2 regions of the uncultured Enterovirga sp. genome follow, and region 2 is predicted to be linked to the other one. Evidence: predicted binding sites of a transcription regulator. Region 2 holds the regulator's gene; the other holds the start of a gene.
The links. Region 2 encodes HrcA, which represses chaperone genes, less so after heat shock. Its sites were predicted from a motif close to GTTAGCACTCNCNNNNNGNGAGTGCTAAC; they were not measured.
Positions count from the first base shown of each region.

Region 1: the regulator HrcA is predicted to act here: its motif matches at 5,080-5,108, upstream of groES (co-chaperone GroES).

Region 1 covers NZ_CAXTAZ010000001.1:166,271-181,152, reverse strand. The annotation lists gene recA (recombinase RecA) at 1-296, opposite strand, end outside; gene ACFE87_RS00910 (hypothetical protein) at 603-2,792, shown strand; gene ACFE87_RS00905 (dimethylmenaquinone methyltransferase) at 2,864-4,021, opposite strand; gene ACFE87_RS00900 (HAD family hydrolase) at 4,157-4,960, opposite strand; gene groES (co-chaperone GroES) at 5,202-5,513, shown strand; gene groL (chaperonin GroEL) at 5,672-7,333, shown strand; gene ACFE87_RS00885 (RNA methyltransferase) at 7,478-8,221, shown strand; gene ACFE87_RS00880 (alpha/beta hydrolase) at 8,293-9,507, shown strand; gene ACFE87_RS00875 (flavin monoamine oxidase family protein) at 9,581-10,906, shown strand; gene ACFE87_RS00870 (SMR family transporter) at 10,903-11,241, shown strand; gene murI (glutamate racemase) at 11,321-12,211, shown strand; gene rpsD (30S ribosomal protein S4) at 12,422-13,039, shown strand; gene ACFE87_RS00855 (hypothetical protein) at 13,239-13,640, opposite strand; gene ACFE87_RS00850 (hypothetical protein) at 13,707-13,904, opposite strand; gene ACFE87_RS00845 (thioesterase family protein) at 14,029-14,580, opposite strand; gene ACFE87_RS00840 (FAD-binding oxidoreductase) at 14,799-14,882, shown strand, end outside.
Region 2 covers NZ_CAXTAZ010000054.1:14,995-29,876, forward strand. The annotation lists gene ACFE87_RS20665 (ATP-binding protein) at 1-355, opposite strand, end outside; gene trpA (tryptophan synthase subunit alpha) at 492-1,334, opposite strand; gene ACFE87_RS20675 (hypothetical protein) at 1,389-2,030, opposite strand; gene ACFE87_RS20680 (ATPase) at 2,034-3,224, opposite strand; gene ACFE87_RS20685 (DUF2794 domain-containing protein) at 3,449-3,820, shown strand; gene ACFE87_RS20690 (Bax inhibitor-1/YccA family protein) at 4,029-4,811, opposite strand; gene ACFE87_RS20695 (ABC transporter permease) at 4,959-7,556, opposite strand; gene ACFE87_RS20700 (ABC transporter ATP-binding protein) at 7,556-8,248, opposite strand; gene ACFE87_RS20705 (arylesterase) at 8,296-8,988, shown strand; gene dksA (RNA polymerase-binding protein DksA) at 9,247-9,663, shown strand; gene ACFE87_RS20715 (HD-GYP domain-containing protein) at 9,735-11,054, opposite strand; gene rdgB (RdgB/HAM1 family non-canonical purine NTP pyrophosphatase) at 11,239-11,925, opposite strand; gene rph (ribonuclease PH) at 11,922-12,641, opposite strand; gene hrcA (heat-inducible transcriptional repressor HrcA) at 12,763-13,854, shown strand; gene ACFE87_RS20735 (DUF6916 family protein) at 14,094-14,393, shown strand; gene ACFE87_RS20740 (GNAT family N-acetyltransferase) at 14,372-14,882, opposite strand, start outside.

The sequences.
Region 1 (14,882 bases), on a different contig from region 2:
ACGCCGCCCTTCTTCTGCGCTTCGGCGACGGTGTGGAGAGCGAGCGTCGTCTTGCCCGAGGATTCTGGCCCGTAGATCTCGATCACGCGGCCGCGCGGCAACCCGCCGACGCCGAGCGCGATGTCCAGGCCGAGCGAGCCCGAGGAGATCGATTCGACCTCGGCGATCTTCTCGTTCTTGCCGAGTCGCATGATCGAGCCCTTCCCGAAGGAGCGCTCGATCTGCGACAGCGCCGCGTCCAGCGCCTTGGTCTTGTCCATGGAGGGTGTCTCGATCAGGCGCAGGGCAGAGGCCATGGCGGGCGATCCTTATGGCAGTGGGAGGAGCCGGACTCAAACGCGTCCGGTCCTCGTGAATGTACATGGTTTGTTCTCATCCGCAACAACTTCTTTGGCCCACGCCGCGCCGTATACAGGACAACTTGACCGCGCCGGTTGCAGCCTGCCGGGCCGGGCCGGGCCGGGCCGGGACGAGACCGGCGTCGCGGCTCCGCGAGCGCTCACGTACGTCTGATCGACGGCTCGGGCCTGCGGCCTTGAGGGGATGTGACAGCGGGTCTATTCGGGACGGGGGATCGCGTGTCAAAGGGAGAGGTTGCGGGCGTGCAGGTGACAACAGGGGATCAACCGTCGGCCGTCTCGCCGGCTTCGAAGGCGGCTCGGACGCGCGACGCGCTGACCACGCCTGCCTCACGCAGGCCGATCGTCGTGGTTCTCGGCATGCATCGCAGCGGCACGTCGCTTTGCGCCCATCTGCTCAGCGCCCTCGGCGTCGACATGGCGGATGACGTGGGCCGCGCCCGCGGGAACGAGGACGGTCATTGGGAGCGCTGGGAAATCGTGTCCCAGCACAATCGGATCCTGGACCTGCTCAATCGACCGATGGGTGGCGTCGGCGATTACTCCCCCCTCCATGATCTACCTCTCCCGAGCGGCTGGTGGGCCAATCCGGAGGTGCGAAAGATCCGGTCCGAAGTGGAGGCCTACCTGCAATCCAGGATGCATCCGGCCGAACCGTTCGGTTTCAAGGACCCCCGAGCTGTCCGGCTGCTTGCGACATGGGGAGAAATCTTCAACAATCTCTCCCTCACCCCGAAATATGTGTTCTGTGTTCGTAATCCGGCCAACGTTGCCGCGTCGCTCCGGTCACGCGACGATATCCCGCTCCGTTCGGGCGAATACCGGTGGCTCGTCTACAATGCCGATTTCTTCGCCCGGGCGAAAGATGACGTCTTCGTGCTCGATTACGATGACTGGTTCACGGACGGGGAGGGGACGCTCAGGCGACTGCTTGCATTCCTGCGGCCCTTGAACCTCGTCCACGACGGCAGTGCGGATATCCTCGACATCGTCGACGCGCAGCTGAACCGTGAGGGCGCGAAAGGCCGACCTTCGGCACAGCGGATCGTGCAGTATTTCTATGAGCTGATCAAAGAAGACCTGTCGGATCCTGGCGTCCGGGCGAAGCTCGACGTCTTCATCGAGCAGTTCAACATCTTTCAGCGTGTCGCTCCCTTCGAGCTCCCGCTGACGCGGCTGCACGGATCCATCTTCGAAAAAACGGCCGAACTCGAAGCCGCGAGGGACGCGTCTCGCCAGCTCGAGCATCGCGTCTCGGGCCGGGAACAGGCGGAGGCTGACCTTCGAAGCGAGCTCGAGGCGTCGCGGCGTGCCGAAGAGACTGCGCGCGAGGAGGCCGCAAATCGCGCGGCCGAATTGCAGCAGGTCGGGGAGGAGCTCCGGGCGCTGGAGCATTCCGAACACGCATTGCGCACCGAACTGGATGGCGCACGGCAGGACGCTCGGCGTCGTGCCGAAGAAGCGGCTGCCCTGGTGGCAGGGCAGCGCCTTCTCCAGGATCGCGTGGCCGCGCTGACCGAGGCCGAGACCCGGCTCAGGGCCGACCTCGGCCAAGCGGAGGAGAAGGCGGCTGCTCTCGAGGCTGGGCAGAACCGGCATCTGGACGACCCGGTGGTCGAACTCGACCATGCGGAAGCCCGCTCCAGGGCCGACCTGGGCCAAGCGGAGGAGAAGGCGGCTGCTCTCGAGGCTGGGCAGAACCGCCATCTGGAAGACCGGGTAGCCGAACTCGAGCGTGCGGAAGCCCGTCTCCAGGCCGATCTCGCCGCAGCCGAAAACCAGCTCGCCTTCGCGGCGGAGGACAGGGTCCGGCTCGCGCGAGAGCTGCGCGAATTGGAGGTTCGGGCGGCACGCCCGCCGGACAGGCCGCCGGTTTCACCGGCGCAGATCATCCCTCAGGACCCGGCTCCCCGCCCTCTCGAGACGGAGCGGGAGAACCTTGAGAGGATCACGGCGATACTGACCCGACAACGCGAACTCATCCAGTCGCTTCGACGCGATATCCTGAGACGCGACACCAGCCTTCTCGAGCTCCGCGCTCAGGGCCGTCGCGACAGGGAGACGACATCCGGGCCCTTGCGGCGTCTCGGGGCGAGGCTGTCCGGCCGAAGAGACGCCCAGGAGCCCTCGGACCCGGCGGGCGACCATCCCCTGGCTCCGTTTTTCGACGAGGCCTACTATCTCGAATCCAACCCCGACGTCCGGGCCGCCGGCGTGCCTGCGCTCGCGCATTACCTGGAACAGGGAGAGGCGGAGGGCCGCAGGCCCATCCCGTCCTTCGATCCCGCCTTCTATCTCGACCACAACGAGGACGTCCGGACATCCGGGCAGGGCGCCTTCTCGCATTTCATCGATCACGGCATCGCCGAAGGCCGACCCGGCGACAGGTCCGAGGTCGACACGGTAGGGTCTTTGCTGCCGCCCAGGTCATAGGCGCGGCCCTAGGCCCGCCTCGGGTCCATCGCGGCGGCGGGCGTTGATCGTCGCACCGGCCTGACCTCGCTTCACCCCTTCCAGTTCTTGAGGGCTCCGAAGGGGTTCTTCGACAGGTCGGGAGGCGGAGGGTTGAGGATCGGCTCGACCTGGGCGCAGGCATCCGCGAGCGAGAAGGCGGATCCGTTCGGCAGCTTGCCCCCGGCGGCATCCTTGTGGCCTCCGCCGCGGAACTTGCGCGCGCCGTCGAGCGCGGTCTCGTTCGTGGACCGGAACGAGAGGGAGCCGGTCCGCTGGACATTCACGACCCGGGTCGCCCCGCCCGCGTCCATGATCGCGTCGGAGACACGCTGGAACGTGCCGGCATCCAGCCCGAAGGAGAGGAGCGTGCCGTCGGAGAGCGGGCGGAACAGCTCGCGTGAGCGGGCGAGAACGGGCGCGATCCGCATGCGGGTCGTGAGGCTGCGGTCGTCCCCCGGATCGTCGCTGAGGAACGCGTCGAGGATCTCTGTCCGGAGCGCGCCGACCTCGCGTTCGATCCGGGCCGGCGGCAGCCCCTGCTGCAGCAGACGGGCCACGCCCAGGAGCAGGGCGCCGACGAAACGATCGTGCCAGGGATGGCCGATCGGCACGAGGTTCGAGACATTGTCCCAGAAGACCTCGTCCAGCGCGAGGCCGCCGATGAAGGTCGGGAGCGTCTTCTGCCAGAGGTCGACGGCGTCGATCGACGCGACCAGGGTCTCGATCTGACCCTGGACTTCGGGGGAGGGGTCCCGCGCCGCGTAGAGGGCTCGGTTCTCGTAGGCCATCCGGGTCGCGCAGCGGCTGCCGTCGATCAGGACCACGGTGCCGGGATCGTCGAATGCGAAGGTCCGAAGGCTGCCCTCCTCGGATGCGGGCAGCGCGTGATGCTCGCGCAGGCGGTCGACCGAGGAGACGTGGTGATCGAGCACCACGAGGCGATGCCGGACGCCTTCGTCACGCCGCCGATTCAGGGCCGCGAAGCTCTGGATGAATTTGACGGCCACGTCTTCGAGACCGAGATCGGTGAGGATCAGCATCTCGGACTCGGCGGTCTTGCCGAGACGCTTCAGCTCCTCGTCGACGACCGGCCCGACATCCGCGTAGCGCGGCACATGGACGATGCGGCCGACCTCGACATAGGCGCCGACCACGGTGGCGGCGCCGTAGCCGTCGAGATCGTGATGCGTGATCTGGGTGACGTTCAACCGACGATCCTCAAGGTCAAAGGCCGCACGGGCGAGCGCGGCGGTCGCAAGATCCGTCCCTCGCGTCCCGCACCGCGAGCAGACGGGAGCAGGAGCGGTTCTTGAGCCGTTCGGACCACGGGCGGAGTGGACCTCCTATTCCGTTCGTCTGGCGAGGATCAAGCGATCCACGGCCCGCGCCCAGCCATCCGCGTCATTCGCATCCGTCACGGCGCTCGCCCGGGCCTTCACCTCCGCCGACGCGTTGCCCATCGCGATCGAGAATCCGGCGACGTCGAACATCGGCAGGTCGTTCGCCATGTCGCCCAGAACGGCGACCTCGGACGGATCCACGCCGGCATGGCGGGCGATCAGACGGACGGCATTGCCCTTGTTCGCCGCCTGGTTGGTCACGTCGAGATAATAGGATTGCGATCGCTTCGCGCTCGCGGTCTGGCCCAGGAGAGCCTGCAACTCCGCCTCGACAGCGGCGAGACGCGGGGCATCATCCGTGACGCCCGTGATCTTGCCCGCCTGGGCGATATAGGGCTCGAAACTCTCCACGACCCGCTCGTCGAACCGCACGGTCATGCGCTCGTGCGGAACATGGGATCCGGTCGGGTTCACGACGAGCCATTCGGTCTCGGTGAAGAGCCAGGCGTCGATTCCGTGCCGGACGAGGAGGTCGAGAGCCGTGCGGGCGGCGTCTGCCGGCACGAGGTGGCTTTCGAGCAAGGTTCCGTCGCGCCGCACGACCGTTCCACCATTGAAGCCTGCCGTGAAGGCGAGCCCGAGTTCGTCCGCGATCCACGCAATGCCCCGGGGTGGACGGGCGCTGACGATGGCAAGCGGGATGCCGGCTGATCTCAGGCGGTTCGCGGCCGCGACCGTGCTCGGCGCAAGGGACTTGTCCGGTTGCACCAGCGTACCGTCCACATCCGACACGACGAGACGGATCATCGAAAGTTTCCCGCAGGAGATTGTCGGAGCGACGCCGATTCGGCGTAGCGAAAGCGGCGGTACGGCTCGGATTTACCGCGCCACGATGGCCTCAGCTACGTCCGAAACGCGACGATTTCGCTGGCACTCCCTGAATCCGAGTGCTAGTGAGGGGTCAGTTGCGAGGGTGTCGATGACGCCCGGGCTGGCTCGGAGCCCGCCTCCGCCGTTCCTGGCGCCGCACACCGAACCGGAGACTCCCATGCAATTTCGTCCGCTGCACGACCGCGTCGTGGTCCGTCGTATCGAAGGTGAAGCCAAGACCAAGGGCGGCATCATCATTCCGGACAATGCCAAGGAAAAGCCGCAAGAGGGCGAGATCGTCGCCGTCGGACCGGGCGCCCGCGACGAAAGCGGAAAGATCAACGCGCTCGACGTCAAGGCTGGCGACCGCATCCTGTTCGGCAAGTGGTCCGGCACCGAGGTGAAGATCGACGGCGAGGATCTCCTCATCATGAAGGAGAGCGACATCCTCGGCATCATCGAGGGCCAGAAGATGGCGCTCGCGGCCTAACGCACGCACCGTAGGTCTTATCCGAGCTTCCGGCCGAGCGCCGGTTCTCGAAGAGCCGGCCCTGGCCTTGTCCAGGACATCATCAACCCAGATCTCGTGTCCGAGCCTCCGCCACTAGTCGCGACGGCTCGGCGAAGGTCTTATCTGCAGGTATTCACATGTCAGCCAAAGACGTACGCTTCTCCACCGACGCCCGGGACAAGATGCTTCGTGGCGTCGAACTGCTCGCCAACGCGGTCAAGGTCACCCTCGGCCCCAAGGGCCGCAACGTCGTGATCGAGAAGAGCTTCGGCGCTCCGCGCATCACCAAGGACGGCGTGACGGTCGCCAAGGAGATCGAGCTCTCCGACAAGTTCGAGAATATGGGCGCCCAGATGGTGCGCGAAGTCGCTTCGAAGTCGAGCGACCTGGCCGGCGACGGCACCACCACGGCGACGGTGCTCGCCGCCTCGATCGTCCGTGAGGGCGCGAAGTCGGTCGCGGCCGGCATGAACCCGATGGACCTGAAGCGCGGCATCGACCTCGCGGTCGCGGCCGTCGTCAAGGATATCGAAGCCCGGGCCAAGAAGGTCGCCTCCTCGGAGGAGATCGCGCAGGTCGGCACGATCTCGGCCAACGGCGACAAGGACATCGGCGACATGATCGCCAAGGCGATGGACAAGGTCGGCAAGGAAGGCGTGATCACGGTCGAGGAGGCCAAGACCGCCGAGACCGAGCTCGACGTCGTCGAGGGCATGCAGTTCGACCGCGGCTATCTCTCGCCTTACTTCATCACCAACGCCGAGAAGATGGTCGCCGAGCTGGAAGACCCCTACATCCTCATCCACGAGAAGAAGCTGTCGTCGCTCCAGGCGCTGCTTCCGGTCCTCGAGGCGGTGGTGCAGACCGGCAAGCCGCTCGTGATCGTGGCCGAGGACATCGAGGGCGAGGCCCTCGCGACGCTCGTCGTGAACAAGCTCCGCGGCGGCCTCAAGGTCGCGGCCGTGAAGGCTCCGGGCTTCGGCGATCGTCGCAAGGCGATGCTCGAGGACATCGCCGTCCTGACCGCCGGTCAGACCGTGTCGGAAGATCTCGGCATCAAGCTCGAGAACGTGACCCTCGAGATGCTCGGCCGCGCGAAGCGGGTCCGCATCGAGAAGGAAAACACCACGATCATCGACGGCGCCGGCGACAAGAGCGCGATCGAGGCCCGGGTTGGCCAGATCAAGGCGCAGATCGAGGAGACCACCTCGGACTACGACAAGGAGAAGCTGCAGGAGCGGCTCGCGAAGCTGGCCGGTGGCGTTGCCATCATCCGGGTCGGCGGCTCGACTGAGGTCGAGGTGAAGGAGAAGAAGGATCGTGTCGACGACGCCCTGCACGCGACCCGCGCAGCCGTCGAAGAAGGCATCGTTCCGGGCGGCGGCGTCGCGCTCCTGCTCGGCAAGGCGGCCGTCCAGAAGCTCCCGAAGAACGAGAATGCCGAGGTTCAGGCCGGCATCAACATCGTGCTGAAGGCCCTCGAGGCGCCGATCCGTCAGATCGCGCAGAATTCGGGTGTCGAAGGCTCGATCGTCGTCGGCCGGATCCTGGGTCAGTCCTCGCCGACCTATGGCTTCAACGCGCAGACGGAGGAGTATGTCGACATGCTCCAGGCCGGCATCGTCGATCCGGCGAAGGTCGTCCGCGCCGCGCTCCAGGGCGCGGCCTCGGTGGCCGGCCTCCTCGTCACGACGGAAGCCATGATCGCCGAAGCGCCGAAGAAAGAACCGGCCGGCGGCGGCATGCCGGGCGGCGGCGGAATGGGCGGCATGGGTGGCATGGGCGGCATGGACTTCTAACCGACGCCAGCTGAGGCTCGCCGACCAAGGGCTGCCCTCACGGGCAGCCCTTTTTCATGCAGGCCCGTGCTGGAGTGAAGCGGGCCTGTCTTGTTTCTCTCGCCACGGGCGACGCCGCGCCCCACCCGGACCGGAAAGCTGACCTTGGCCGCTGTCCTTGCTCCTCCGGTCATCATCCTGGTCCAGCCGCAACTGCCGGAGAATATCGGCATGGCGGCGCGCGGGATGGCGAATTTCGGACTGGGTGAGCTTCGCCTCGTCGTGCCGCGCGAGGGCTGGCCGAACGAGGAGGCGCGCGCCCCGGCTGTGAACGCGACCGCGATCCTCGACGATGCGCGCGCCTTTTCCTCGACCGCCGAGGCCGTCAGTGATCTCACCTGGGTCCTGGCGACCACGGCTCGGTCGCGCGGGCAGATGAAGCGGGTCCTGTCGCCGGAGGCGGCCTTCACGGATCTGGCTCGCCGGGCTGCCGCCGGACAGCGTACCGGGATCCTGTTCGGGCGCGAGCGGACCGGGCTCGAAAACGACGACATCTCGCTCGCGGACGCGATCCTCACCTATCCGGTCGATCCACGCTTCGCGTCGCTGAACCTCGCCGGCGCGGTTCTGATCGCCGCCTACGAATGGGCCCGGATCTCCGCAACCGCGACGGACTCGCCCGATCCGGCGCCGAGGGCCGAGCCGGCGTCACGCGAGGCCGTCGTCGGATTGTTCGACCATATCGAGAGCGAACTGGACGCCACCGGCTACTACCCGCCCGACAAGCGCTCGGTCATGACCCGGAACATGCGCGACATGTTCCACCGGATGAGCATGACGGCGCAGGATGTCAGCACTTGGCGCGGTGTCATCCGGGCGCTCGGGCGAGCGGCGAGACGAAAAGGCTAGGCGCGCGTTCGACTCAAAGCTGCTATGCGGGCGTCAGACTATTCATCGAGACTGACCAGGTCGCCCCAGCGATGCCCAGCCGTGCCGTTCAGACGATCCTTGCTGCCGTGGCCTGGGGCGCGGTCGTGCTCGGCGGAGCCCAGGCCGCGACTCCTCCGGCCCAGCCCAGGACGGGCCCGGGCAGCGCCGGCGATACGACGACCGAGGTGGTGAAGCGCGCGATCGGCCGCACCGGGGCTGCGACCTATGTCTATCATCTCGCAGCCGCCCCCGCGGAGCCCCGGTCGGTCGTGGTGCTCCTGCATGCCTGGGGCGCCGTGAACCCGGTCGTCTATGGCGGCTGGATCGACCAGCTCGCGAGGCGCGGCAATCTCGTTCTGTATCCTGGCTTCCAGACCGTCGGCCGAACCCGGCCGGTCGAGGCGACGGATCTGGCCGCGACCCTGATCCGCGATGCGCTCGCCGCGCTCGCCGACGATCCGCAGGCCCGGCCCGACAGCTCGCGGCTCTTCTATATCGGCCATTCCGCTGGCGCGGCCATCGGGCTGAACCTTGCGGCCACCGCTCAGGACCGGGGCCTCGCATCGCCCCGCCTCGTCTTCGCCGTGATGCCGGGCGGTATCGCGAGCGACGAGAAGTCCCGCGGCATCCAGCTGGCCGACCTCTCCCGGATCGATCCGGCCACGCTGATCACGACGATCGTCGGCGACCGCGAGTTCCAGGCGGCGGATCGGGCGTCTCGCCGGATTCTCCGCGAGACGACGAACGTGCCGGCCAGCCGCAAGCTGTTCATGCGCTCCTTCTCCGACGACCATGGTTTCCCGGCCCTGACCGCGACGCTGGCCTCGGCCGGTTCGGCCAAGGACGGCTACGATTCCTCCACGATCAAGCTTGCGCCCGAGCCGCCCATCGATCCGAAGGCGCCGCGCACGGCGCGTCCGAGATGGTCGGCCGATTCCGTGCTCACGGGCGAGCAGACGGTCCTGCTCGGCCAGCTGCAGCGAAACGTCACCGATACGCTCGATTATCTCGCCTATTGGCGTAGCTTCGACATCCTGGCCGCCGCGGCGGTCGGCGGAGGCGACCTGACCCTGCTCCGCTCCGACCCGAGCTTCCTCGACATGGGCCGCTGGACGGACAGCTGGCCCGTGAGGCGATTGATCGCGGAGACACCGAAGAGCGGCGAGACCGTTGCATCCGCGCCGCCGACCCGCGCCGTCGGACCGGCGCCGATCCAGAGCAAGCAGCCCGTCGTCCGTCGGCGCGAGACCCGGCAGGCTCGCTGACCGGACTCTCTGGGCTCGAAACAGGACGCGGGCACATCTTGGGAGTTGCGACGGCGCTCCCCACTTGCCGACCATGAATCGGATTTCTCGACGCGCCGTCCTGGCCGGACCGGCCCTCTCGGTGCTTGCCCCGGCGCTCGCCGGCCGTGCCGCCGCAGGCACTGACGTCGATGTCGTCGTGATCGGGGGCGGCGCGGCCGGATTGGCGGCCGCGAAACACCTTCTCTCTCTTGGCCGCAGCGTGATCGTGTTGGAGGCTCGGGACCGCCTCGGCGGGCGGGTCCATACCGATCTGCGTCTCGGCCAGCCCTTCGAGGCCGGTGCGCGCTACATTCATTGGGCCGAGCGCAATCCCTGGCGCCGGCTTGCGGCGGAACTGGGGCTCGAAACCCGGGGTGACGAAAGCGGCAGCCCGGGCGGCTTCGCGGTGCTTGACGAGGGGCGGCCGCTCTCGGCCGACGAGCGCTCCAGCCGGCGGCAGGCTTTTACCCGACTGAACGATGTGCTGGAGCGGGGGATCACCGGACCTGACCGGTCGATCGCGGAGATCGCCGGTCCGGCCGACACCGACGCGCGGGGGGCCGCTGCCGGGCTGACCCTGCTCTCGCTCGGCGAAGAACCCGAACGCGTCTCCGGGGCCGATTACGGTCAGCTCTGGTCCGGCGACGATCTCGAGGTCCCGGGCGGCTACGGCACCCTGCTCCTGCGCTACGGGGCCGGCCTTCCGGTCCGGCTGAACGAGCCCGCCCGTCTGATCGACTGGTCTGGTCCGGGCGTCAGCGTCGCCACGCCGAGTGGAACCGTGCGCGCGAGATCCGCCATCGTCACGGTCTCGGTCGGGATGTTGCGCTCCGGCTCGCTCCGCTTCCGGCCGGCCTTGCCCGGGACGACGCTGACGGCTCTCGATGGTCTCGGGATGGGGGCCTATACCAAGATCGCGTTGCGGCTGGCCCAACCTGCCGCCGGAGATCTTCCCGAAGTCCTGGACCTCGGCGGCGGGAGCGGTCTGATCAATTTCGACGTGCGAGCCGGCGGGCCTGATCTCGTCGTGGCTCATCTCGGCGGCGACGCCGCCCGTCGGCTCTGCGAGGCGGGCGAGCGGGAGGCCGTCGCCCATGCGAGCGAGCGGTTGGGCGTGGTCTATGGGGCCGAGATGGCGCGCGGGGTGACGGGCGGCGTGCTCGCGGGCTGGTGGGCCGACCCCTTCGCCCAAGGTTCCTACTCGATCGCACGGCCCGGAGGGGCCGGGGCCCGGCTCGCTCTCAGGCAGCCGATCGGCGAGAGGCTGTGGCTCGCGGGCGAGGCCAGCGCGGCGGGAGGGGCCATGACCGCCGGGGGCGCTACGCTCGAGGGCTTTCGCGCGGCGGACGAGGTGCATCGCGCGCTGGGCGTCGGGTGAGCCCGACGAGCCTCCTCGCGCTCGCGGTCGCGATCCTGGCCGAAGTGGCGGCGACCACCGCCCTCAAGGCCTCCGACGGCTTGACCCGTCTCTGGCCGACGATCGCGACGATCGTCGGATATGCGCTCGCCTTTTGGATGATGTCGCTCGCGATGCGAAGCGTGCCGGTCGGGGTCATCTACGCGATCTGGTCGGGGGTCGGCATCGTATTGATCTCGCTCGTCGGCTGGCTCGCCTTCGGAGAGAGGCTCGACGGGCCGGCGCTTGCCGGAATCGGCCTGATCGTCGCCGGGGTGCTCGTCATCAACCTCCTGTCCGGGTCCGTGCGGCATTGAGCCCCCAGGGCGGTTTCGCTTAAGGCTCGTTTACCCGACACGTGCAGGATCGCCACTTCCCTTGGTGGCGTGTCTGCTGATGCTGATCGACCTTCTCGCCGGAACCGTCCGGCCTCCGGCGCCGATGCCCGTGACCCGGCCGACGATCCTGCTCATCGACTCCGGTCTCGGCGGCCTCACCGTGCTGCGCGAGGTCGCCCGCGCGCGGCCGGACGCGAATGTGGTCTACGCAGCAGACGATGCCGCCTTCCCCTATGGGGATTGGTCGGAGGGCCCGCTCACCACCCGTGTCGTCGCGGTCGTCGAGGGGCTGCTGCGGCAGCACCGGCCAGACCTCGTCGTCATCGCCTGCAACACGATCTCGACCCTGGTTTTGCCGGTGCTTCGATCCCGTTTCAACGTGCCCTTCGTCGGAACCGTCCCGGCCGTGAAGCCGGCCGTGGCCTTGTCCCGCACCGGGAGGATCGCCGTGCTGGCGACCCCCGGCACCGTCCGGCGCGACTACACGCGCGGCCTCGTCGCGGCCTATGCGGGCTCGTGCCAGGTGGATCTCGTCGGCTCGACGCGGCTGGCGGCCTTGGCCGAAGCCGAATTCGCGGGCGAGCCCGCGCCGGACAGCGTCATCCGGGCCGAGATCGCGCCCTGTTTCCGGGACGGGGAGGGACGTCGCACCGATGTCGTGGTGCTCGCCTGCACGCATTACCCGCTTTTGCTGGAGCGGCTGCGGGCGGTCGCGCCCTGGCCGGTGACCTGGATCGATCCCGCTCCGGCGATCGCGAGGCGCGTCACGGCGATCCTGGGCGAAGCACCGCCCGACGCCTCGTTGTCCCGGCAGGACGGTCCGAGCACGATGCTGCTCTTCACCGGTCCCGGCAACCTGACCCCGGCGCTGCGGCACGCGCTGGCCGCCCGCGGCCTCGACGAGACGCGGACCGGCATCCATCCCCTGGCCGAACCCGTTCCGCATTGAGCTCTGCGCCCGCGGGGCGGGCGGCCTCGACCTTGACCTGAGGTCGTGGCGCGTCTAGGGAGCCGGTGAGACACGCGGCCCGACGGCCGCGTGTCTCGTTTCACGCACCCGTGAGCCGGCTTCGAAGCCCGGCTCTGTCGCCCCCCGGTCCAGGCCGGACGGGAGAGGAGGGCGCGTTCCTCGCCATCCGGCGATCATGAGGGACAGCGAATGACGAAGAGAGTCACGGCGAAGCACAAGCTCGACCGCCGTATGGGCCAGAATATCTGGGGCCGCCCGAAGAGCCCCGTCAATCGCCGCGAATACGGCCCCGGCCAGCATGGCCAGCGCCGCAAGGGCAAGATGTCCGACTTCGGCACGCAGCTGCGTGCCAAGCAGAAGCTCAAGGGCTATTACGCCTCGATCACCGAAAAGCAGTTCCGCCGCTACTACGGCGAGGCGATCCGGATGAAGGGCGACTCGAGCGAGAACCTTGTCGGTCTGCTGGAGCGCCGCCTCGACGCCGTGATCTACCGCTCGAAATTCGTGCCGACCCCCTTCGCGGCGCGCCAGTTCGTCAACCACGGCCACATCAAGGTGAATGGTCGGCGCGTGAACATTCCGAGCTTCCTCGTGAAGCCGGGCGACGCGATCGAGCTGAAGGACAGCTCGAAGCAGCTCGAGATCGTCGTGGTCGCGAGCCAGCTCGCCGAGCGCGACGTGCCGGATTACATCGAGGTGGACCACGCCAAGATGACGGCCCGGATGACCCGCATCCCGACGCTGAGCGAGGTGCCCTATCCGGTCCAGATGGAACCGAACCTCGTCATCGAGTTCTACTCGCGCTAATTCGAAGGGCCGCCTCCGGCGGCTCTGCTACGCTCAGAAGGCGTTGCGCTCCCGCGCAGCGCCTTTTTCTATGGGTTCGAGCTTGGGCCATCTTCCGGCGATCGACGCGGGATCCGACCGATATTCGCCGGATCGGTCGAGATCGCGATCAACGACAAGCCGTTCTGGCCTTCCGGATCGAGCGTCGGACGGGCAGGCCTTAGCGGCCAGCCCGCTGCCACTTCGCGTCCTTCTCGGAGGAGCGCCGGCTCGTGACCACCTTGAGGTGGCCCACATCGTCGCCGTCCGCCAAGACGGTCAGGGTGGCGCCGCCTTTCCCCGTGAAGATGAAGCGGCAGGTGGCAGCGCCCGTTCCGGAACAGGAGACCGTCTCCGGATAAGCGTTGCAGACATCCTGCCGGCCTGCGCTGCAGCGTGCGTCGTCCCGGTTTCCGGACGGGACGGGCTGGAAGCCCTTGGCGATCAGTGTGCCGCGGGCCGAGGCGTAGAGCATGCCCTCGCGCAATGCCGGAACCGGTTCCGCCGCGACATTGCCGGTCCAGGCGAAAAGCCCGAAGAGGCCGCCCAGCACGGCGCGCCTGAGGGCGGGTTTGCGGAGCAAGTGTTGTGTGTCCATCGACATGGCTTTCATGCTCGTCCTGTGGCGCCCGGTGAGCGCCGGAATGTGTCAGTCCCCGCCGTCTCCGCTGGACGACCAATCGAGCACGGATCCGTCGCCGGCATCCCTCGACGCCTTGGCGCGTCGGGCCGTCTCGTCGTCCTCCCGGTGGCTCTCCCGGATCTCGGCAAACCACGCGCGGCCCTGCTCGAGGATCTTCTCGTCGAGCGCGGCGGGATTGCCCGGATCAGCGCGGTCCCTTGCCATGTGGGCCATCCTCGGTGCTCGGGAGACCCTAGCCCGGAAGGGTGATGGAAGGCTTACCGGGCGGAGCTGGCGCAAGGTGTCCGAGGGCCGTCACGTCCCGGGACCGACGAGGACAGCACCCGCCCTAGTGGTGGGTGCTCGACGTCTCGGCCGGTGACCGGTCCCTCGGCCGCGGCGCCCGGAGGCTCACATTCCGGCCCAGCGCTTCGGGCCGGGGGAGGCGGCCATGGGCCGTCTTGATCGCCCCGAGATTGGCCAGGATGTCGGGCGGGAAGGGGCAGACTCGGCGGTCCGTCATGCCGACATGGAGGAAGAGCTTCTCGCAACTCGCAGCCACCCAGCCCTCATGATGCTGGCGGATTTCGAGATAGGCATGGATGCGCTTCTCGTCGTGATCGATGAGCTGCATCGTCACGCGCACCTCGTCGTCGAGCGAGAGCTCGCGCCGGTAGAGCGTGTGGATCTCGGCCGTGAAGTAGGAGCAGCCCCGGCTGTCCAGGTAATCCGGCCCGAGCCCCGCGACCGCCAGCGCCTCGTCGATCGCCCGGTCGAAGAGCACGAGGTAATAGGCCATGTTCATGTGGCCGTTATAGTCGATCCAGCCGGGCTCGACCCGCATCGTCGACGAGACGAACGGCGCGAAGACGAAGACCGGCGGACCTGCTCCCTCGCTCACCTGGCGTCTCCCCGTTGCGGTTGCCCATAAGGCACAAAGCGGGCGCTCGCGCCAAGGGTCGGCAGTATCAAGGTTATCTTGGCTAGAGGGGGAGCGCCCATGTTGCGGCCGTGCCACGTCTGCTATGGTTCGCCGCGATAGAACCCGCCCTCTCGGGTTCCGATGCGGGTCACCCGATGTCCGTTCTCTCCGCCGTGAAACCGTCTCTCGCCGCCACCATGAGCGGGTCTCGACGCCCCGACGCGGATACGATCGCCCGCCTGACCTTGGCGCTGACGCGGCGCTACGGAAACCGGGTCGTG
Region 2 (14,882 bases):
GATCGCCGAAGGGGGTGCGGACATTCACGAGCTGCTGCCCCGTCCGGTCGGTCAGCACCGCAACAGTGTTCTGACGGCGCAGCAGATCGCCCGCCTGTTTGTGGAACCCCTCGAAATCGCCGTTCTGAAGATAGGCCGAGGTGGACAGCACGCCGAGCGCAGCGAAGATGCCCGTGACATCGCGGTCGAGCGCGAGGGCCACCGAGTGAGCGATGTCGGTGGCCTCGTTCTCGAGGCGAGACCGTTCGGCCGACGCGAAGCGCCACAGGACGAAGGCCGTGAAGAGAAGCGCCGGCAGGACCAGCGCAACCGTGAACCACGCAAGGTGGCCACGAACGGTCCGACCCCTGCGCACGGGCGCGGCGGATGGCTCGTCCGTCAGGGGAACCGAGGGTGGAGAGGTCGGGGCGGGTGCGCTCAAGGCCCCGCCATGGCTGAGAAGTATTTCCTTGGCAAGCGAAGGAAGCCGGACATAGCGCGACGGTGTCCGCTTAGGCCGCGACGCGGGTCTTCGCGACCGAGCGCACGCCTGCCGCGAGTTCCCGGACGAGGCTGGCCACGGCCTCGACGCTGCCCGACGTGGCGGCCCCGTCCGGATCGAGCGAGGCCCGGAGCGCATCGACAAGCGCCGAGCCGACCACCACCCCGTCCGCCCCGGCCGCGACCGAAGCGGCATGCGCGCCGGTGCGGACGCCGAACCCGACGACGACCGGGAGGTCGGTATGGTGCTTGATCCGGCCGACCGCGGCCGAGACGCGGGTGAAGTCCGGCGTCGCGGTGCCGGTCACGCCGGTGATCGAGACATAATAGACGAAGCCCGCGGTGTTCTGCAGGACCGCGGGCAGGCGAGCCGCGTCAGTGGTCGGCGTCGCGAGCCGGATAAAGGCGAAGCCGGCCGCGAGCGCCGGCAGGCAGAATTCGGCATCCATCTCGGGCGGAAGGTCGACGACGATGAAGCCGTCCACCCCGGCCTCAGCCGCGTCCCGGAGAAAGCGGTCGACCCCGTAGCTGTAGATCGGGTTGAAATAGCCCATCAGGATCACGGGCGTGGACAGGTCCGTCGCCCGGAAGCGGCGGACGAGGTCGAGCGTCCGGACCGTGTCCTGCCCAGCCTTCAGAGCCCGCAACCCGGCCGCCTGGATCGCGGGCCCGTCGGCCATCGGGTCGGTGAAGGGGAGGCCCAGCTCGACGATGTCGGCCCCCGCGGCGGGCAAAGCCGACAGGACGGCGAAGGAGGTCTCGGGATCGGGATCGCCGGCCATGACATAGGTGACGAGCGCGGCGCGGCCCTCGTTGCGGCATTGTGTGAAGCGAGCGTCGAGGCGGGCGGTCATGGCGCCTCGCCTACCATGCCGCGCCGGGAGCGGGAACCGCCCCGGGGTCGGCGATCAGATCGCGCCGCTCTTGAACCAGACGCAATTCGAGAAGGCGAGGACCGGGTCCATGCTGGCCCGCGTCTTGGTCGCGGCGACGGGCCGCCCGTTCTCCCCGAGATCGATCGTGACCTTGGAGGTTCCGTCGATCTGCTCGGAATAATAGCAATATTGGTGCTGCGGCGACTTCTGCTCGCTCGACGTGAAGTTCCAGCCCGTGACGACCTGGCCGCTACCCATCGGCACATTCTTGAACACCGTGAAGGCCGTGTTCACGGCCGCCCGCGAGGCAGGCGCCGCACCGGCGCCGAGCTGGGCTTCCGTCGGCCGGGGGACCTCGGCCGCCGGCTTCGGCTGGGCGAGCGCGACCAGCGCGTCGGGGTCGAGCTTCACGCTGCCTTCGGTCTTGAGCGTGAGGCCGGAGAGGGCCTGGGCGACGGCGTTCGCGACCTGCTCGGCTTGGATCACCGGCTGACGGGCGTAGGTCCAGCCGTAGAGCGCCGCCCCGATCCCGACCCCGATCATGGCGCAGATGAGCGAGAACCCGGCGAGGCGCAGGAACGCGGCCTTGGCGTTCAGGATCCGGGCTTCGGACTTGATCCGCGCATTGACCGCGTTCGCGAGGACCCGATTCTCCTTGGTGGCCGGGAGCTCCACGGCTCAGCGTCCCGTCTCGACGACCCGCAGCGGCGCTGCGGCGACGGGAGCGGCGGGGGACGGCTGTGCCGCCGGCGGGGCAGTAGCCGCGGCCGGGCGGGCCCGTTCGATCGTGGCGTTCGCCGTACGCTCGGCCTCGTCGCGGGCCTGCCGGATCAGCTCCTCGGCGAAGGGTTCGAGGATGAAGGAGCCTGCGCTTTCGTCCAGCACCACGTCGTCCTCCTCGCGCACCCGCTCCACGGAGGTCAGGGCGAGGAGCGTCGCCGCGACGGAGGCGCCGACCGCCGGGATGAAGACGAAGAAGAACAGGAAGGTATGGATTTCCTTGTCGGTGACCTGGCCCGGATCCTTGAAGAACACCATGGCCGTGAAGCTGTGCAGTTGCGAGCGCATCACGGCGTCCCGGTAGGCGACCTCGGCCTCGCTGAGCGAGCGGTCGACCGCCGTGCGGTCGAGCTTCGCGCGTTCCGCCCGTGCCGCGTCGAGCCGCTCCGATCCGTCGGCGCGGTCGCGGACGGCACCCGTCAGGCTCGCCTTCATGGCGTCGGTGCGCGGGTCGGTATTGCAGCGGGTGCCGGTGACGCGCCGCCCGTCGCGGGTCGTCGTCGAGGTCCGGAAGCACTTTTGGGCCGGCAGGGCGCCGAGTTCCGTGTTGCCGTCCTTCAGGCGCCGCTCGGCCTCGCCGAGCTGCTGCGTGCGCTGAGTCACGACCGCGTCGGCATCCGCGATCTTGCGGTCGAGGGTCGCCCGCTCGTTTCGGGCGTCGCCCAGTCGCTCCTGGGCTTTCACCGCCTCGGTCAGACGGGGCCGGAACATGATCTCGCCAAGTTGCGAGATCGACTTGATGGTCACGGCCGCGGCCCCGATCACCCCGATCGCCGCGATGATGCGGAGGGCGACGGAGGATTGCGTCCGGATCGACACGGCGAGTGGAACGCGGCTGAACTCGATCACCGCGTAGGCGATGGGAGCCAGCATCATCATCCAGAAGGCGGTCGGGTCGGCGCCGCCATACATGCTGGCGAACAGCCAGGCTCCGGCGAGCGAGGTCGCGACGATGATGCCCTCGATCACGAAGGCGAGGACGAGACGCTTGACCGAGATCGTGTAGCCGCGTTCCATGTCGGCAGCGCGCCGCTCCGCCCTGCGGGCGGCGCGTGGATCAGGCATATCGAAATGGACGGCGTCCGCCATGCGGCCTCGTTCGGTCTCCGGCCGGCTCCCGGTAACCGGACCTCGACGCCCGACCTTAACCGATCGGGAACCAGCTATTCAACGCCCGGCCCGAAGACGTCGGGTCGCAGGCAAAAACTCTGCCAGCGCCGGCGGAAGCCGCCATGCCTGCCTCTTGTCTGAGGGCCGCCTCCCGCCCATCATGACCGTTCTGCAACGGGGCACATCCGTAGCCAGGAGAGACGATGAACGAGGGCGAAACGGGAGAGACGTTGCGCAGCGACCGGATCGTTCCGTTTCCGGGTGCCGCGCCATCGCCTCAGGTGACGTTCAGCCGAGACGAACTCCGGGCCATCCTGAACCTCTACGGCCGGCGCGTGGCCGAGGGGGAGTGGCGCGACTATGCGATCGACTTCGCCCGCGACCGGGCCGTCTTCGCCGTCTACCGCCGGACCTCGGAATCGCCGCTCTACCGAATCATCAAGGACCCGAAACTCGCCCGCCGCCAGGGCGCCTACGCCGTCGAGACGACGTCCGGCCTCGTGCTGAAGCGTGGCCATGACCTCGCCCGCGTTCTTCAGGCCATCGACAAGCCGGTGAAGCTCGTCACCAACTAGGGCCACCATCCGTTCACGCTGAAGCGTCATGCGTCCTTCGATGCCCCCGCTTCGCGGGGCACATCAGGATGAGGACGTGGTGGATGCTCCCAACTTTCTCATCCTGAAGTGCGAGCCGGAGCCGAGCCTCGAAGCACGCACGACTCCCAGACGAAAAAAGCCCCGGCTTGCGCCGGGGCTTCGCGACCGAGCCGAGGCTCGAACGTTCTTAGTTGTTCCGGTTGCCCATGAAGGCGAGCAGGAACTGGAACATGTTGATGAAGTCGAGATAGAGCGTCAGGGCGCCGTAGACCGAAGCCTTGCCGGCAGCTTCCGTGTCGTAGTTTCCGTAGAGATACATCTCCTTCAGCTTCTGGGTATCGTAGGCGGTGAGGCCCGCGAAGATCAGAACGCCGATCGCCGAGATGGCGAATTGCATCGCCGGCGACTGCAGGAAGATGTTGACGAGCGAGGCCAGGATGAGGCCGATCAGCCCCATCATCAGGAACGTGCCCATTCCCGACAGGCTGCGCTGGGTGGTGTAGCCGAAGAGGCTAAGCCCGCCGAAGGCGGCCGCCGTCACGAAGAAGGTCTGCGTGACCGAGGCGCCCGTATAGCGCAGGAGGATCGTCGAGAGCGAGGCACCCATCACCGCCGCGAAGGCGAAGAAGGTGAGCCGAGCCGTCGCCGCCGACATCTTTTCCATCCGGAAGGAGAAGAAGAAGATGAAGGCGAGCGGGGCCAAAGCCACCACCCACATCAGCGGCGAGCCATACAGCATCTTGCCGAAGGCGGTGACATATTGCCCGTTCATCCGGGCCACGGCCTGGTTGGCATCGGTCGTCACGGCGAGCTTGTTCACGCCGAGCGCGACCAGGGCCGAGATGGCGAGGCCCAGGACCATGTTGTTGTAGACACCCAACATGAAGGTGCGCAGACCCTGGTCGACCTCGGCGGTGCTGCGAGCGTAGCCGGCGCCGAAACCGGTCTGGTTCTGTTGAAACGGTTGCATGGGAGTCGTCCTCTGGATGGCTCTCAGCGTGCTTGTCGATACGAGGGATCACGCGCCCCTCTGACGCCGGACATCCGGCGCCACAGGAATATGGAGGGAACCGCGGTTCCTCACAAGGGGCCTCGCCGTCTGCGCTGGCGGAAGGGGTTAAAGGCTTCGGAGATAGGGGGCCGGCTTTTGACCCAACACCCTCCAGGTGCCGAGGAGGCCGAGCCCGACCGCAACGACGACTGCGAGCAGGGCCGAGACGACGCTGCTGCCGAGATCCAGCGTGAAGCCGAGCTGCATCGTCCGGGTCACCACGGCATAGGCGGCAAGCGAGCCGGCCACGAGCCCGATCGCGGCCGTTGCGAGGCCGAGCGCGCCGTATTCCACCAGGTAGGCGGCCAGGAGCCGACCCCGCGTCGCGCCGAGCGTCTTCAGAACGACCGCGTCGTAGAGCCTCGCCCGCTGCCCGGCCGCGAGCGCGCCTGCGAGGACGAGAAGGCTCGCCAGCAGCGCGACCGACGAGGCGGCCCGGATCGCGAAGACGAGCTGGGCCACGACGGCGTTCACGGCCTCGAGGGCGTCCTTGACCCGGACGCTGGTCACGGCCGGGAAGCCGCGGGCCACGTCGCGCAGGAGGCGCGGTTCGATCGCCGGATCGGCCCCGGCCGGAAGGGTCACGGTCATCAGCTCCGTATGCGGAGCACCCCCGAAGCTCTGGGGCGAGAACACGAGCACGAAGCCGATCCCGATTCGACGCCAGTCGATCCGACGAAGGTTGGCGATGGTCGCCGTCAGGTTGCGGCCGAGCACATTCACGGTGATCGTGTCGCCGACATTCAGCCCGAGCCCGCGCGCGATCTCCGCATCCAGCGAGACGAGAGGCGCGCCGGCGACGTCCGGCGCCCACCAGGCGCCCTCGACCACGGTCGAGCCTTCCGGGATCGCGGCCGCGTAGGTGATGCCGCGATCGCCGTCCAGCACCCAGGCGGCATTCGGCGCGGCCTGCGTCTCGGCCACCGGGCGCCCGTTCAGCGCCGTGATCCGGCCCCGCATCATCGGCGTCGCTTCGATCGCGCCCCCGGGCGCCGCCCGGCCGAGAAAGGCGCGGAACTCGGACGCGTCCGCGCTCGGGACGTCCACGAAGAAGAAGTTGGGCGCCCGCTCCGGGAGAGTGCGGCCGATCTCGCGCCGCAGGTTGCCGTCGATCCCGGCGAGGGTCACGAGCAGGGTGATGCCGAGACCGAGCGAGAGGACGAGCGACGGCGTCAGCGCGCCGGGCCGATGCAGATTCGCGATGGCGAGCCGCAGGAAAGGCTGCCGCGCATGGGGCAACACCCGGGCGAGCCGCATGATCCCGACAGCCGCGAGACGCAGGATCAGATAGGCTCCGCCGGCCGCCGCAACGAAGGCCAAAGCCACGCGCCGGTCATAGGCGGCCACGACGGCGAGCCCGACGAGCGCGGCCCCGCACAGGATGGCAGCCGCCAGATAGGCGGCGGGCGGGCGGTGCGGGTCGGGCGCGACCCTGTCGCGAAACAGGCCCGAGACCGGAACGCCATGCGCCCGGCCGAGGGGGCCGAGCGAGAAGGCGAGCGCCGTCAGGAGGCCGTAGAGCAGCGCGAGCCCGAGATCCTTCGGCGAGACCACAGCCTCGATCGGGATCGGCAGGGCGGACCGGAAGGCGCCCGCGATCGCGAACGGGATGGCCGCCCCGACGGCGAGCCCGATCGCGACGCCGACGGCAGCGATCATCATGACCTGTGCCAGATAGATCGCGACCACCTGCCGGCCGGTCGCGCCGAGGCTCTTCAGGATTCCGATCGGGACGCGCTTGCGATCGACGAAGGCCGCGGCGGCATTCGCGACCCCGACGCCGCCGACGAGGAGCGCCGTCAGTCCGACGAGGGTCAGGAATTGCGTGAATCGCTCGATATTGCGGCTGAAGCGCGGGTCGGCGTTGTCGCGGGTGCGGATCTCCCAGCCTGCGCCCCCCTCCGGGAGCTGGGCTTTCAGCGCCTCGAGGACGCGACCGGGCCGGCCGTCCTCTTCCTCCGTGGCGGTCGCGGGCGGGATCAGCAGGCGATAGGTCCAGCGGACGAGGCTGCCCGGCTGGACGAGGCCGGTCGCCCGGAGCGCCGCATCCGACATGAGTAGGCGCGGGCCGAAGCCGATCCCGGCCGCGATCTTGTCGGGTTCGGAGACGAGCCTGGCCCGGAGCTCGAACGGGGTCGATCCGATCGTCACCCGTGCCCCGACCGGCAGCGCGAGCCGGTCGAACAAGGCCGAATCGACGACGGCGCCGAACACGCCGTCCTTCTCGGCCAGAAGTCCGGACAGCTCGCCCGCAGGCTCGGTCTTCACTGCCCCGACGGTCGGGTAGCCTGAACCGACCGCCTTCACCTCGACCAAAGCCGCGCCGGCCTCGGGACCGGCGGAGGCCATCGCCCTCAGCGTCGCGACGGGCGACACCCGGCCCTGGCCCGACATGATTCGGAGCTCCTCGGGGCTCGCCTCGCGCTGCACCACGGAGAGCGCGACGTCGCCGCCGAGGATCGTCCGGCCCTGGCTCGAGATGCCCTCGACGAGCGAGCGCGCGACGGACGCCACGCCCGAGATCGCCGCGACGCCGAGCGCGATGCAGGCGATGAAGATCGCGAAGCCCCGCAGGCCCGCCCGCATCTCGCGAAGCGCGAGACGGAGGACCAGCGGGGAGCCAGGCGCGCGCGGGGTCGAGGCGGCCGGCAGGGTGCCGTGCATCAGCGGACCGCCGCTGTGTCGGCCGCGACCACCCGTCCCGCCCGAAGGTGGACGGTGCGGTCGCAGCGCTCGGCCAACGTCGCGTCGTGGGTGACCAGGACGAGCGTCGTGCCGCGCTCGCGCTTGATCCGGAACAGGAGGTCGACCACGGCGCCGCCCGTGCCTTCGTCGAGATTGCCGGTCGGCTCGTCCGCGACCACGATCGCGGGGTCCGGCGCCAGCGCTCTCGCGATCGCGACGCGCTGCTGCTCGCCGCCGGACAGCTGGGCCGGGTAATGGTGCAGGCGGGCGCCGAGTCCGACCCCGGCAAGTTCCGTCTCGGCCCGCGCGAAGGCGCCGCTTCGTCCCGCGAGTTCGAGCGGGAGCGCCACATTCTCCAGCGCCGTCATCGTTGGGACGAGATGGAAGGACTGGAAGACGATGCCGATGCGCCGGCCCCGGACACGGGCGAGGGCATCCTCGGACAGCCCCGTGAGGTCCTCCCCGTCGAGCATCACCCGCCCGCGATCGGGCCGCTCCAGCCCCGCCATCACCATGAGCAGCGTCGACTTGCCCGACCCAGATGGCCCGACGAGGCCCACGGCCTCCCCGGTCGAGACCGCGAGGCTGATCCCCTGCAGCACATGGACGCGCGCGGCGCCGTCACCCAAGGAGAGGTCGACATCCTCGAGCGAGATGATCTTGCCCGTCATGCGAATGAACCCAATCTCACGGCCGAGATGATGCAGAGGTGGACGGCATGGCGGGAACCCGGCGCGGCGGCTCATATGGGACAGGGCGAGCGCATGTCCAACGCGTCTGCGGCATCCTGGCCGTCGTCCTCGTGGCTGCCTTAGCCGCGGTGACCGGCTCCGCAAGAGCCGCGCCGGGCGAGCCCCTGAAGCTCGTCGCGCTCGGCGATAGCCTGACGGCCGGCTACAATCTCCCGGAGAGCGCGGCCTTCCCGACCGTACTCGAAGCCGCGCTCCGGGCGCGCGGCCATGCGGTCACGATCACGAATGCCGGCGTCTCGGGCGACACCGCGTCCGGCGGTCTCGCGCGGCTCGACTGGTCCGTGCCGGACGGAACCGATGGGGTGATCGTCGAACTCGGCGCGAACGACATGCTGCGCGGCACCGATCCCGAGGTCACCCGAAAGGCGCTCGAGACCATCGTGTCACGCCTCAAGGCCCGCAACATCCCCGTCCTGCTCGCCGGCATGTATGCGGCCCGCAATCTCGGTCCCGACTTCGTGCGGCGATTCGACTCGATCTATCCGGACCTCGCGGGCAAATACGGCCTGGTGCTCTATCCGTTCTTCCTCGACGGCGTCTCGGGGGAAGCCCGGATGACGCTGCCCGACGGGCTCCATCCCTCGGCCGAGGGCGTGCGCCGGATCGCCGAGCGCATCCTGCCGTCCGTCGAGACCTTTCTCACCCGGCTCGGCCGCTGAGGCCCGGCGCGCAGCCTCTTTTCTGGGCGGACACGCCAGGCGATCGACAGGGGCCGGACCGACTGGCCAGCCCTCGCATCGGGCCGCTTTCGCACTGCGTGGGGCCGTGCGCGAGGCAGATGCCGAAACGATGGGCCGTCGCTCCTCCGTCATGATGGCCGGTTAGGCGCAGAACCCATTGTCGCAAGGCGGGCGTTCGATATATACGCGCGCCCCATAATCCGCCTCGAAGCGGAGACATGGCTGAGGGGCCAAGTGATGCCGAAGATGGCGGAAAACGGCTACCACCCGGACGACGACGAACCCTTCATGGGGGATCGTCAGCGGGACTATTTCAAGTGCAAGCTCGCGGCCTGGAAGGGCGATATCCTGAAGGAGTCCCAGGGCACGCTGTCCACGCTCCAGACGGAGAACCCGAACCATCCCGACTTCGCCGACCGGGCCTCGTCGGAGACGGACCGGGCGATCGAGCTCCGGGCCCGCGACCGCCAGCGCAAGCTGATTTCGAAGATCGACCAGGCGATCTCGCGAATCAACGAGGGCACCTACGGCTATTGCGAGGAGACCGGCGAGCCGATCTCGCTCCGGCGGCTGGAGGCCCGGCCCATCGCGACGCTCTCGATCGAGGCGCAGGAAAGGCACGAGCGCAAGGAGCGCGTCCACCGGGACGACTGATCCCGAACGGCCGTCGCTGACGATGCTGCAGAGGCGGCCGAGCTACCTGCAGGGCAGCGGGACGGAATAGGTCAGGCGGCGGCGGCCATCGGCGGAGCGGCGTCGGCGCGATCCTGATCGAGACGAAGCAGCGCCGAACGGAGCGCCGCGAAGCAATCGGGATCGATCGCGGTCCCGATGTCGCCCTCCATGATCGCGAGCGCCTTGGACACCGGCATCGCGGCCCGGTAGGGCCGCTCGGCCGTGAGCGCATCGAAGATGTCGGCGGTCGTGATGATGCGGGTCTCAAGGCAGATCTCCGCCCCGCCGATCCCCTTCGGGTAGCCCTTGCCGTCGAGCCGTTCGTGATGCGCGCCCGCCATGCGGGCGAGTTCGTCGAAGGCCGAGATGCGCGACAGGATCGTCTCGGTGAGAGCGGAATGCTGGCGCATCGCGACCCATTCTTCCGCGTCGAGCTTGCCGGGCTTGTCCAGGATGGCGTTCGAGACGCCGAGCTTGCCGATGTCGTGCAGGAGCGCGCCCCGCTTCAGCCAGCGACGATGGTCGGGCGGGAGGCCCATCGTCTCGGCGATCAGGTCGGTGAAGAGGGCGACCCGCGCCGAATGGCCACTCGTGAACGGGCTCTTCGAATCGACGACCTGGGCGAAGGCCGCCGCGATGTCGTCGAGATGGTCCTCGTCGATCAGCCGAACATGCTGGGCCGGCTCGAGCGCGAACAGGGCGGTCGCGAGGTCCGGTTGCTCCAGCGTCGACCAGAAGCTCTCGTCCCGCGAGACCGTCATGAAAGCCGCGACCACGGCCGGATCGAACCAGGTCCCCGAGCGGCGGCGGATCTCGGCCGTCACCGCGTCACGCCCTCCGGTCTGCCAGAACACGTCCGCGACCTGCGCGACGAGAGCCAGCCGGGCATAGATCGGAATGGCGGTGCCGGAGAGTCCGAGGGGCCGTCCGCCCCCGTTCCAATGCTCGTCGAGCGCCTGGATTCCCAGGGCGACGGGTTCGCCGAACCGCAATTGCCGTGCGATGTCCGCGCCGCGATGGCACCGCGTCTCAATCAACTCCTGGGCGATCTGGCCGCCATTCTGGACGATGTTGACGATCGCCCGAAAACGTTCCGCGAGCCCTGCCCGCAACCCGGTATGGGCGAAGACGAAGCGAAGCACCTGAGGCAGGCTATCGCCGACCGTCTTGAAGTCGCGTTTGAAGCCGACGTCGTCTGCGAGGTACAACTCGCAGATCCGGGCCGCGTTGCTGGAACAGCCGAGGTCCTTCAGGAGAATGCAGTAATACAGCTCCCAGAGCTGGTCCTCCGCGAGGCCGAGTTCCCGGCCGAGCTGCATGCCGATCCAGCAGGATCGCACGCAGTGTCCGGCGGGCTGGCCCTCCGTCATGTCGAGGGCGTGGCTCAGCGCGCCGAGCAGTTCGGAGAGGCGAAGGTCCGGCGTCGCGTAGCGGCTCGGCGATGGCGCCGGGATTGCCGGGTCCGATGGGATCGACATGGGAAGTCCGAACCGGTCGGCCTGGACCGGCTCTCGACCATGCGGGCCAGGGCTTAATCCTTCGCGAAGGATCCGCTCAGCTTCGCGGATCCCGACTCGACGGCGGCGGTTCCATGCGAGGATCGAGACACGCGCGCGCCAGGGCCAGAAACGCCCTCGCCCGATGCGACAGCGCGCGCGGCTCCGCCGTGTCCCAGTCGATGCCGTGCTTCTCGTCGGCGCTCATCTCGCCGAAGGTTCGGCTCTCCCCGTCGGGTTGGAACATCGGGTCGTAGCCGAAACCCTGCCGGCCCCGGGGCGGGACGACCTGGCCGTGGACCCTGCCCTCGAACAAGGCCTCCTCCCCGTCCGGCCAGGCGATCACGAGCGCGGAGACGAAATGAGCCCGCCTCCGTTCGGGGTCGGTGGCGGCGCCCCGGATGGCGAGTTCACGCTCGACCCGCGCCATTGCGGCCTCGAAATCGGCGGGCTTGCCGGCCCAGCGCGCCGAGAAGAGCCCCGGCGCACCATCGAGCGCCTCGACGGCGATGCCGGAATCATCGGCAAAGGCCGGCAGCCCCGTGGCGCGCGCGGCCGCCCGCGCCTTGATGGCGGCATTTTCGGCATACATCGTCCCGGTCTCGTCCGGTTCGGCGAGGCCGAGCTCGCGGGCCGAGACCGCCTCGATGCCGAAGGGGGCGAGGAGCCCCTTCATCTCGGCAAGCTTGCCGGCATTGTGGGTCGCGATGACGACCCGGCCCTCGAGCCGACGGCCGGCCGTCACGCCGCGACCACCGCCTTCTGAAGAGCGACCAGTTCGCTCACCCCGGATTTCGCGAGCCGGAGGAGGCCGATGAACTCCTCCTCGGAGAACGGCTTGCCTTCGGCCGTGCCCTGGATTTCGACGATGCCGCCCGCGCCGGTCATGACGAAATTCGCATCCGTCTCGGCCGCGGAATCCTCGGCGTAGTCGAGATCGAGCACGGGCTTGCCCTGATGGATGCCGCAGGAGATCGCGGCGACGTGGTCGCGCAGCGGATCGACCGAGATGATCGAGCGCGTCCGCATCCAGGCGAGGCAATCGTGGAGCGCCACCCAGGCGCCCGTGATCGACGCCGTGCGGGTGCCGCCATCCGCCTGCAGGACGTCGCAATCCACCGTGATCTGGCGCTCGCCGAGAGCCGGCAGGTTCACGACGGCGCGGAGCGAGCGCCCGATCAGGCGCTGGATCTCCTGGGTTCGGCCGGACGGCTTGCCGGAGGTCACCTCGCGGCGTGTGCGCTCATGGGTGGCGCGCGGCAGCATGGAATATTCGGCCGTGACCCAGCCCCGGCCGGAGCCGCGGAGCCAAGGCGGGCCGCGCTCCTCGAGCGAGGCCGTGCAGAGCACGCGCGTGTGGCCGAAGGAGACGAGGCAGGAGCCCTCGGCATAGCGTGCGACGCCGCGCTCGAGCGTTACCGGGCGCAATTCGTCGGGTCTGCGGTTCGAGGGCCGAGTCATGCCGTTCCCGTGATGTGGAGGCGCGCTGTGTAGAATCCGCGGCCGGGCGCGGCAAGCCGACCCTTGCGGAGCGCGGGGCGAGGCGGCAGATAGTTTTTCCCACCCGAGGCGACCGGCCGTCATGAACATGCCGATCTCTCCCGGCTCGCAGCAATTCCGGCAGCTGGCCGAACTGAACGACCGTTCCCGCGAGATCTTCCGGCAGATCGTCGAAAGCTATCTGGCGACCGGCGAGCCGACCGGTTCGAAGACGCTCGCCCGCATCCTGCCGATGACGCTCTCGTCGGCCTCGATCCGCAACGTGATGGCGGAGCTCGAAGAGGCCGGCCTCATCTTCGCGCCCCATACCAGCGCCGGCCGGCTGCCGACGCAGCAGGGCCTGCGCTTCTTCGTCGACGCGCTCCTCGAGATCGGGGACGTCACCCAGGACGAGCGCGAGCGGGTCGAGACGCAGATGCGCGTCGCGGCCTCCCGCCAGACTTTCGAGGGTGCGCTCGCGGAGGCCTCCGTCATGCTGTCCGGCCTCTCGCGCGGCGCGGGCGTCGTCGTGACCACGAAATCCAATGCGCGTCTGCGGCAGATCGAGTTCGTGCAGCTCGATGCGGCGCGCGCCCTCGTGGTGCTCGTCTCCGAAGACGGCTCGGTCGAGAACCGCCTCCTCGACCTGCCGGCCGGAATGCCGGCCTCGGCCCTGGTCGAGGCGTCGAACTTCCTGAATGCCCGGATCATCGGCCGGACGCTCGAAGAGGTCCGGGACGAGGTTGCGGGCCGCCGGGCCGAGATGGAGCGCGAGCTCGACGCGATCACCGGGCGGCTCGTCGAGAGCGGCCTCGCGCTGAGCGTCGGCAGTTCCGAGACGCGACACCTCATCGTACGGGGCCAGGCGAACCTGCTCGAGGACCTTCGGGCCGCAGAGGACCTGGAGCGCATGCGGCTTCTCTTCGGCGATCTCGAGACGCAGACGGACGTGATCGACCTCCTGACCCGGGCCGAAGACGGCGAAGGCGTCCGCATCTTCATCGGCTCCGAGAATCGCCTGTTCTCGATGTCCGGCTCCTCGGTGATCGCGGCGCCGTTCCGGGACAGCCAGCAGCGCGTCGTGGGCGCGGTCGGCGTGATCGGCCCGACCCGGCTGAACTATGCCCGCATCGTCCCGATGGTGGATTTCACGGCCCGCGTGGTGTCGCGGCTTCTGGATCCGAGCCGGCGCTGAGAGTCAGCCCGCCTGGTCGGGCTTCGGATCGGGTGATCAGCCCTGTGTCGCTCTCCGGACATGTCCGCCGATCCGTTTGGGACCTGCCGGTCGGCGGACGACCGGCCGGACACGTCACTCGTCGCAGGCGCGGGGAAGATAGCCGGCCGGTTCGGCTGAGGCGTCTTGCCCAGGGGACGATCCCGGTCCATCGGTCGCGTGCGGCCGACGCGGCCCGCCGTACCGACCGGGACACGCCCATGACCACCTTCGATCTGGCCAAAGCCACGTTCGAGTCCTTCGCGCCGCGCAAGGATGACGTCTTCGACCTCCAGGGCTCGTCGGGCAACCTGGCGCTTCGGCTGGCCGACGTGCAGCGGCTCGGCCCGACCCCCCGGGCCGGGGGCGCGTTCTCGCTGGTCTTCCTGGGTGATCCGGGCCCCTTCCTGCCCCAGGCGACCTACCCGCTGTCCCACCCGGAACTCGGCGTGATGGAGATGTTCATCGTCCCCCTGGGACCGCAGGGGGACGGCAATGCCTACGAGGCCGTCTTCGCCTGAGGCGGGCTCCAGCCGAGGAGGTGATAAACGCCCTTGTCCTCCTCCAGCACGAAGCCGAGACGCCGGTAGAGCCGCATCGCCGGATTGAAGGTCTCGACATGGATCGAGACCGCCTTTCCGGCCGCCGCCGCCTCGTCCTGCAGATCGAGCAGCAGCTTTTCCCCGAGCCCGCGGCCGCGATGCTCCGGCAGCAGCGTGATGTCGATGATGCGATGCTGGCTGGGCCAGCGCTCGAGATAGAGACGGCCGATCGGCTCCGGCCCCTCCATGATCACGAGCCACTCGGCATCGGAGTAATGCGTCTGGTAATGCGCGTGCTGCGCCTGGAATTGCATGCGGACGAAGGCGCGCTTGCGTGCCTCGGGCCAATCCACCCGCGTCAGTTCGTCGGCTCGCGTCGAGGCATAGACGCGTTCGAGAAACGGCAGATCGGCTTCCTCGATAGGCCGGAAGACGAGACCGGCTTCGGCCGCCCGCGCCCAATCTCGC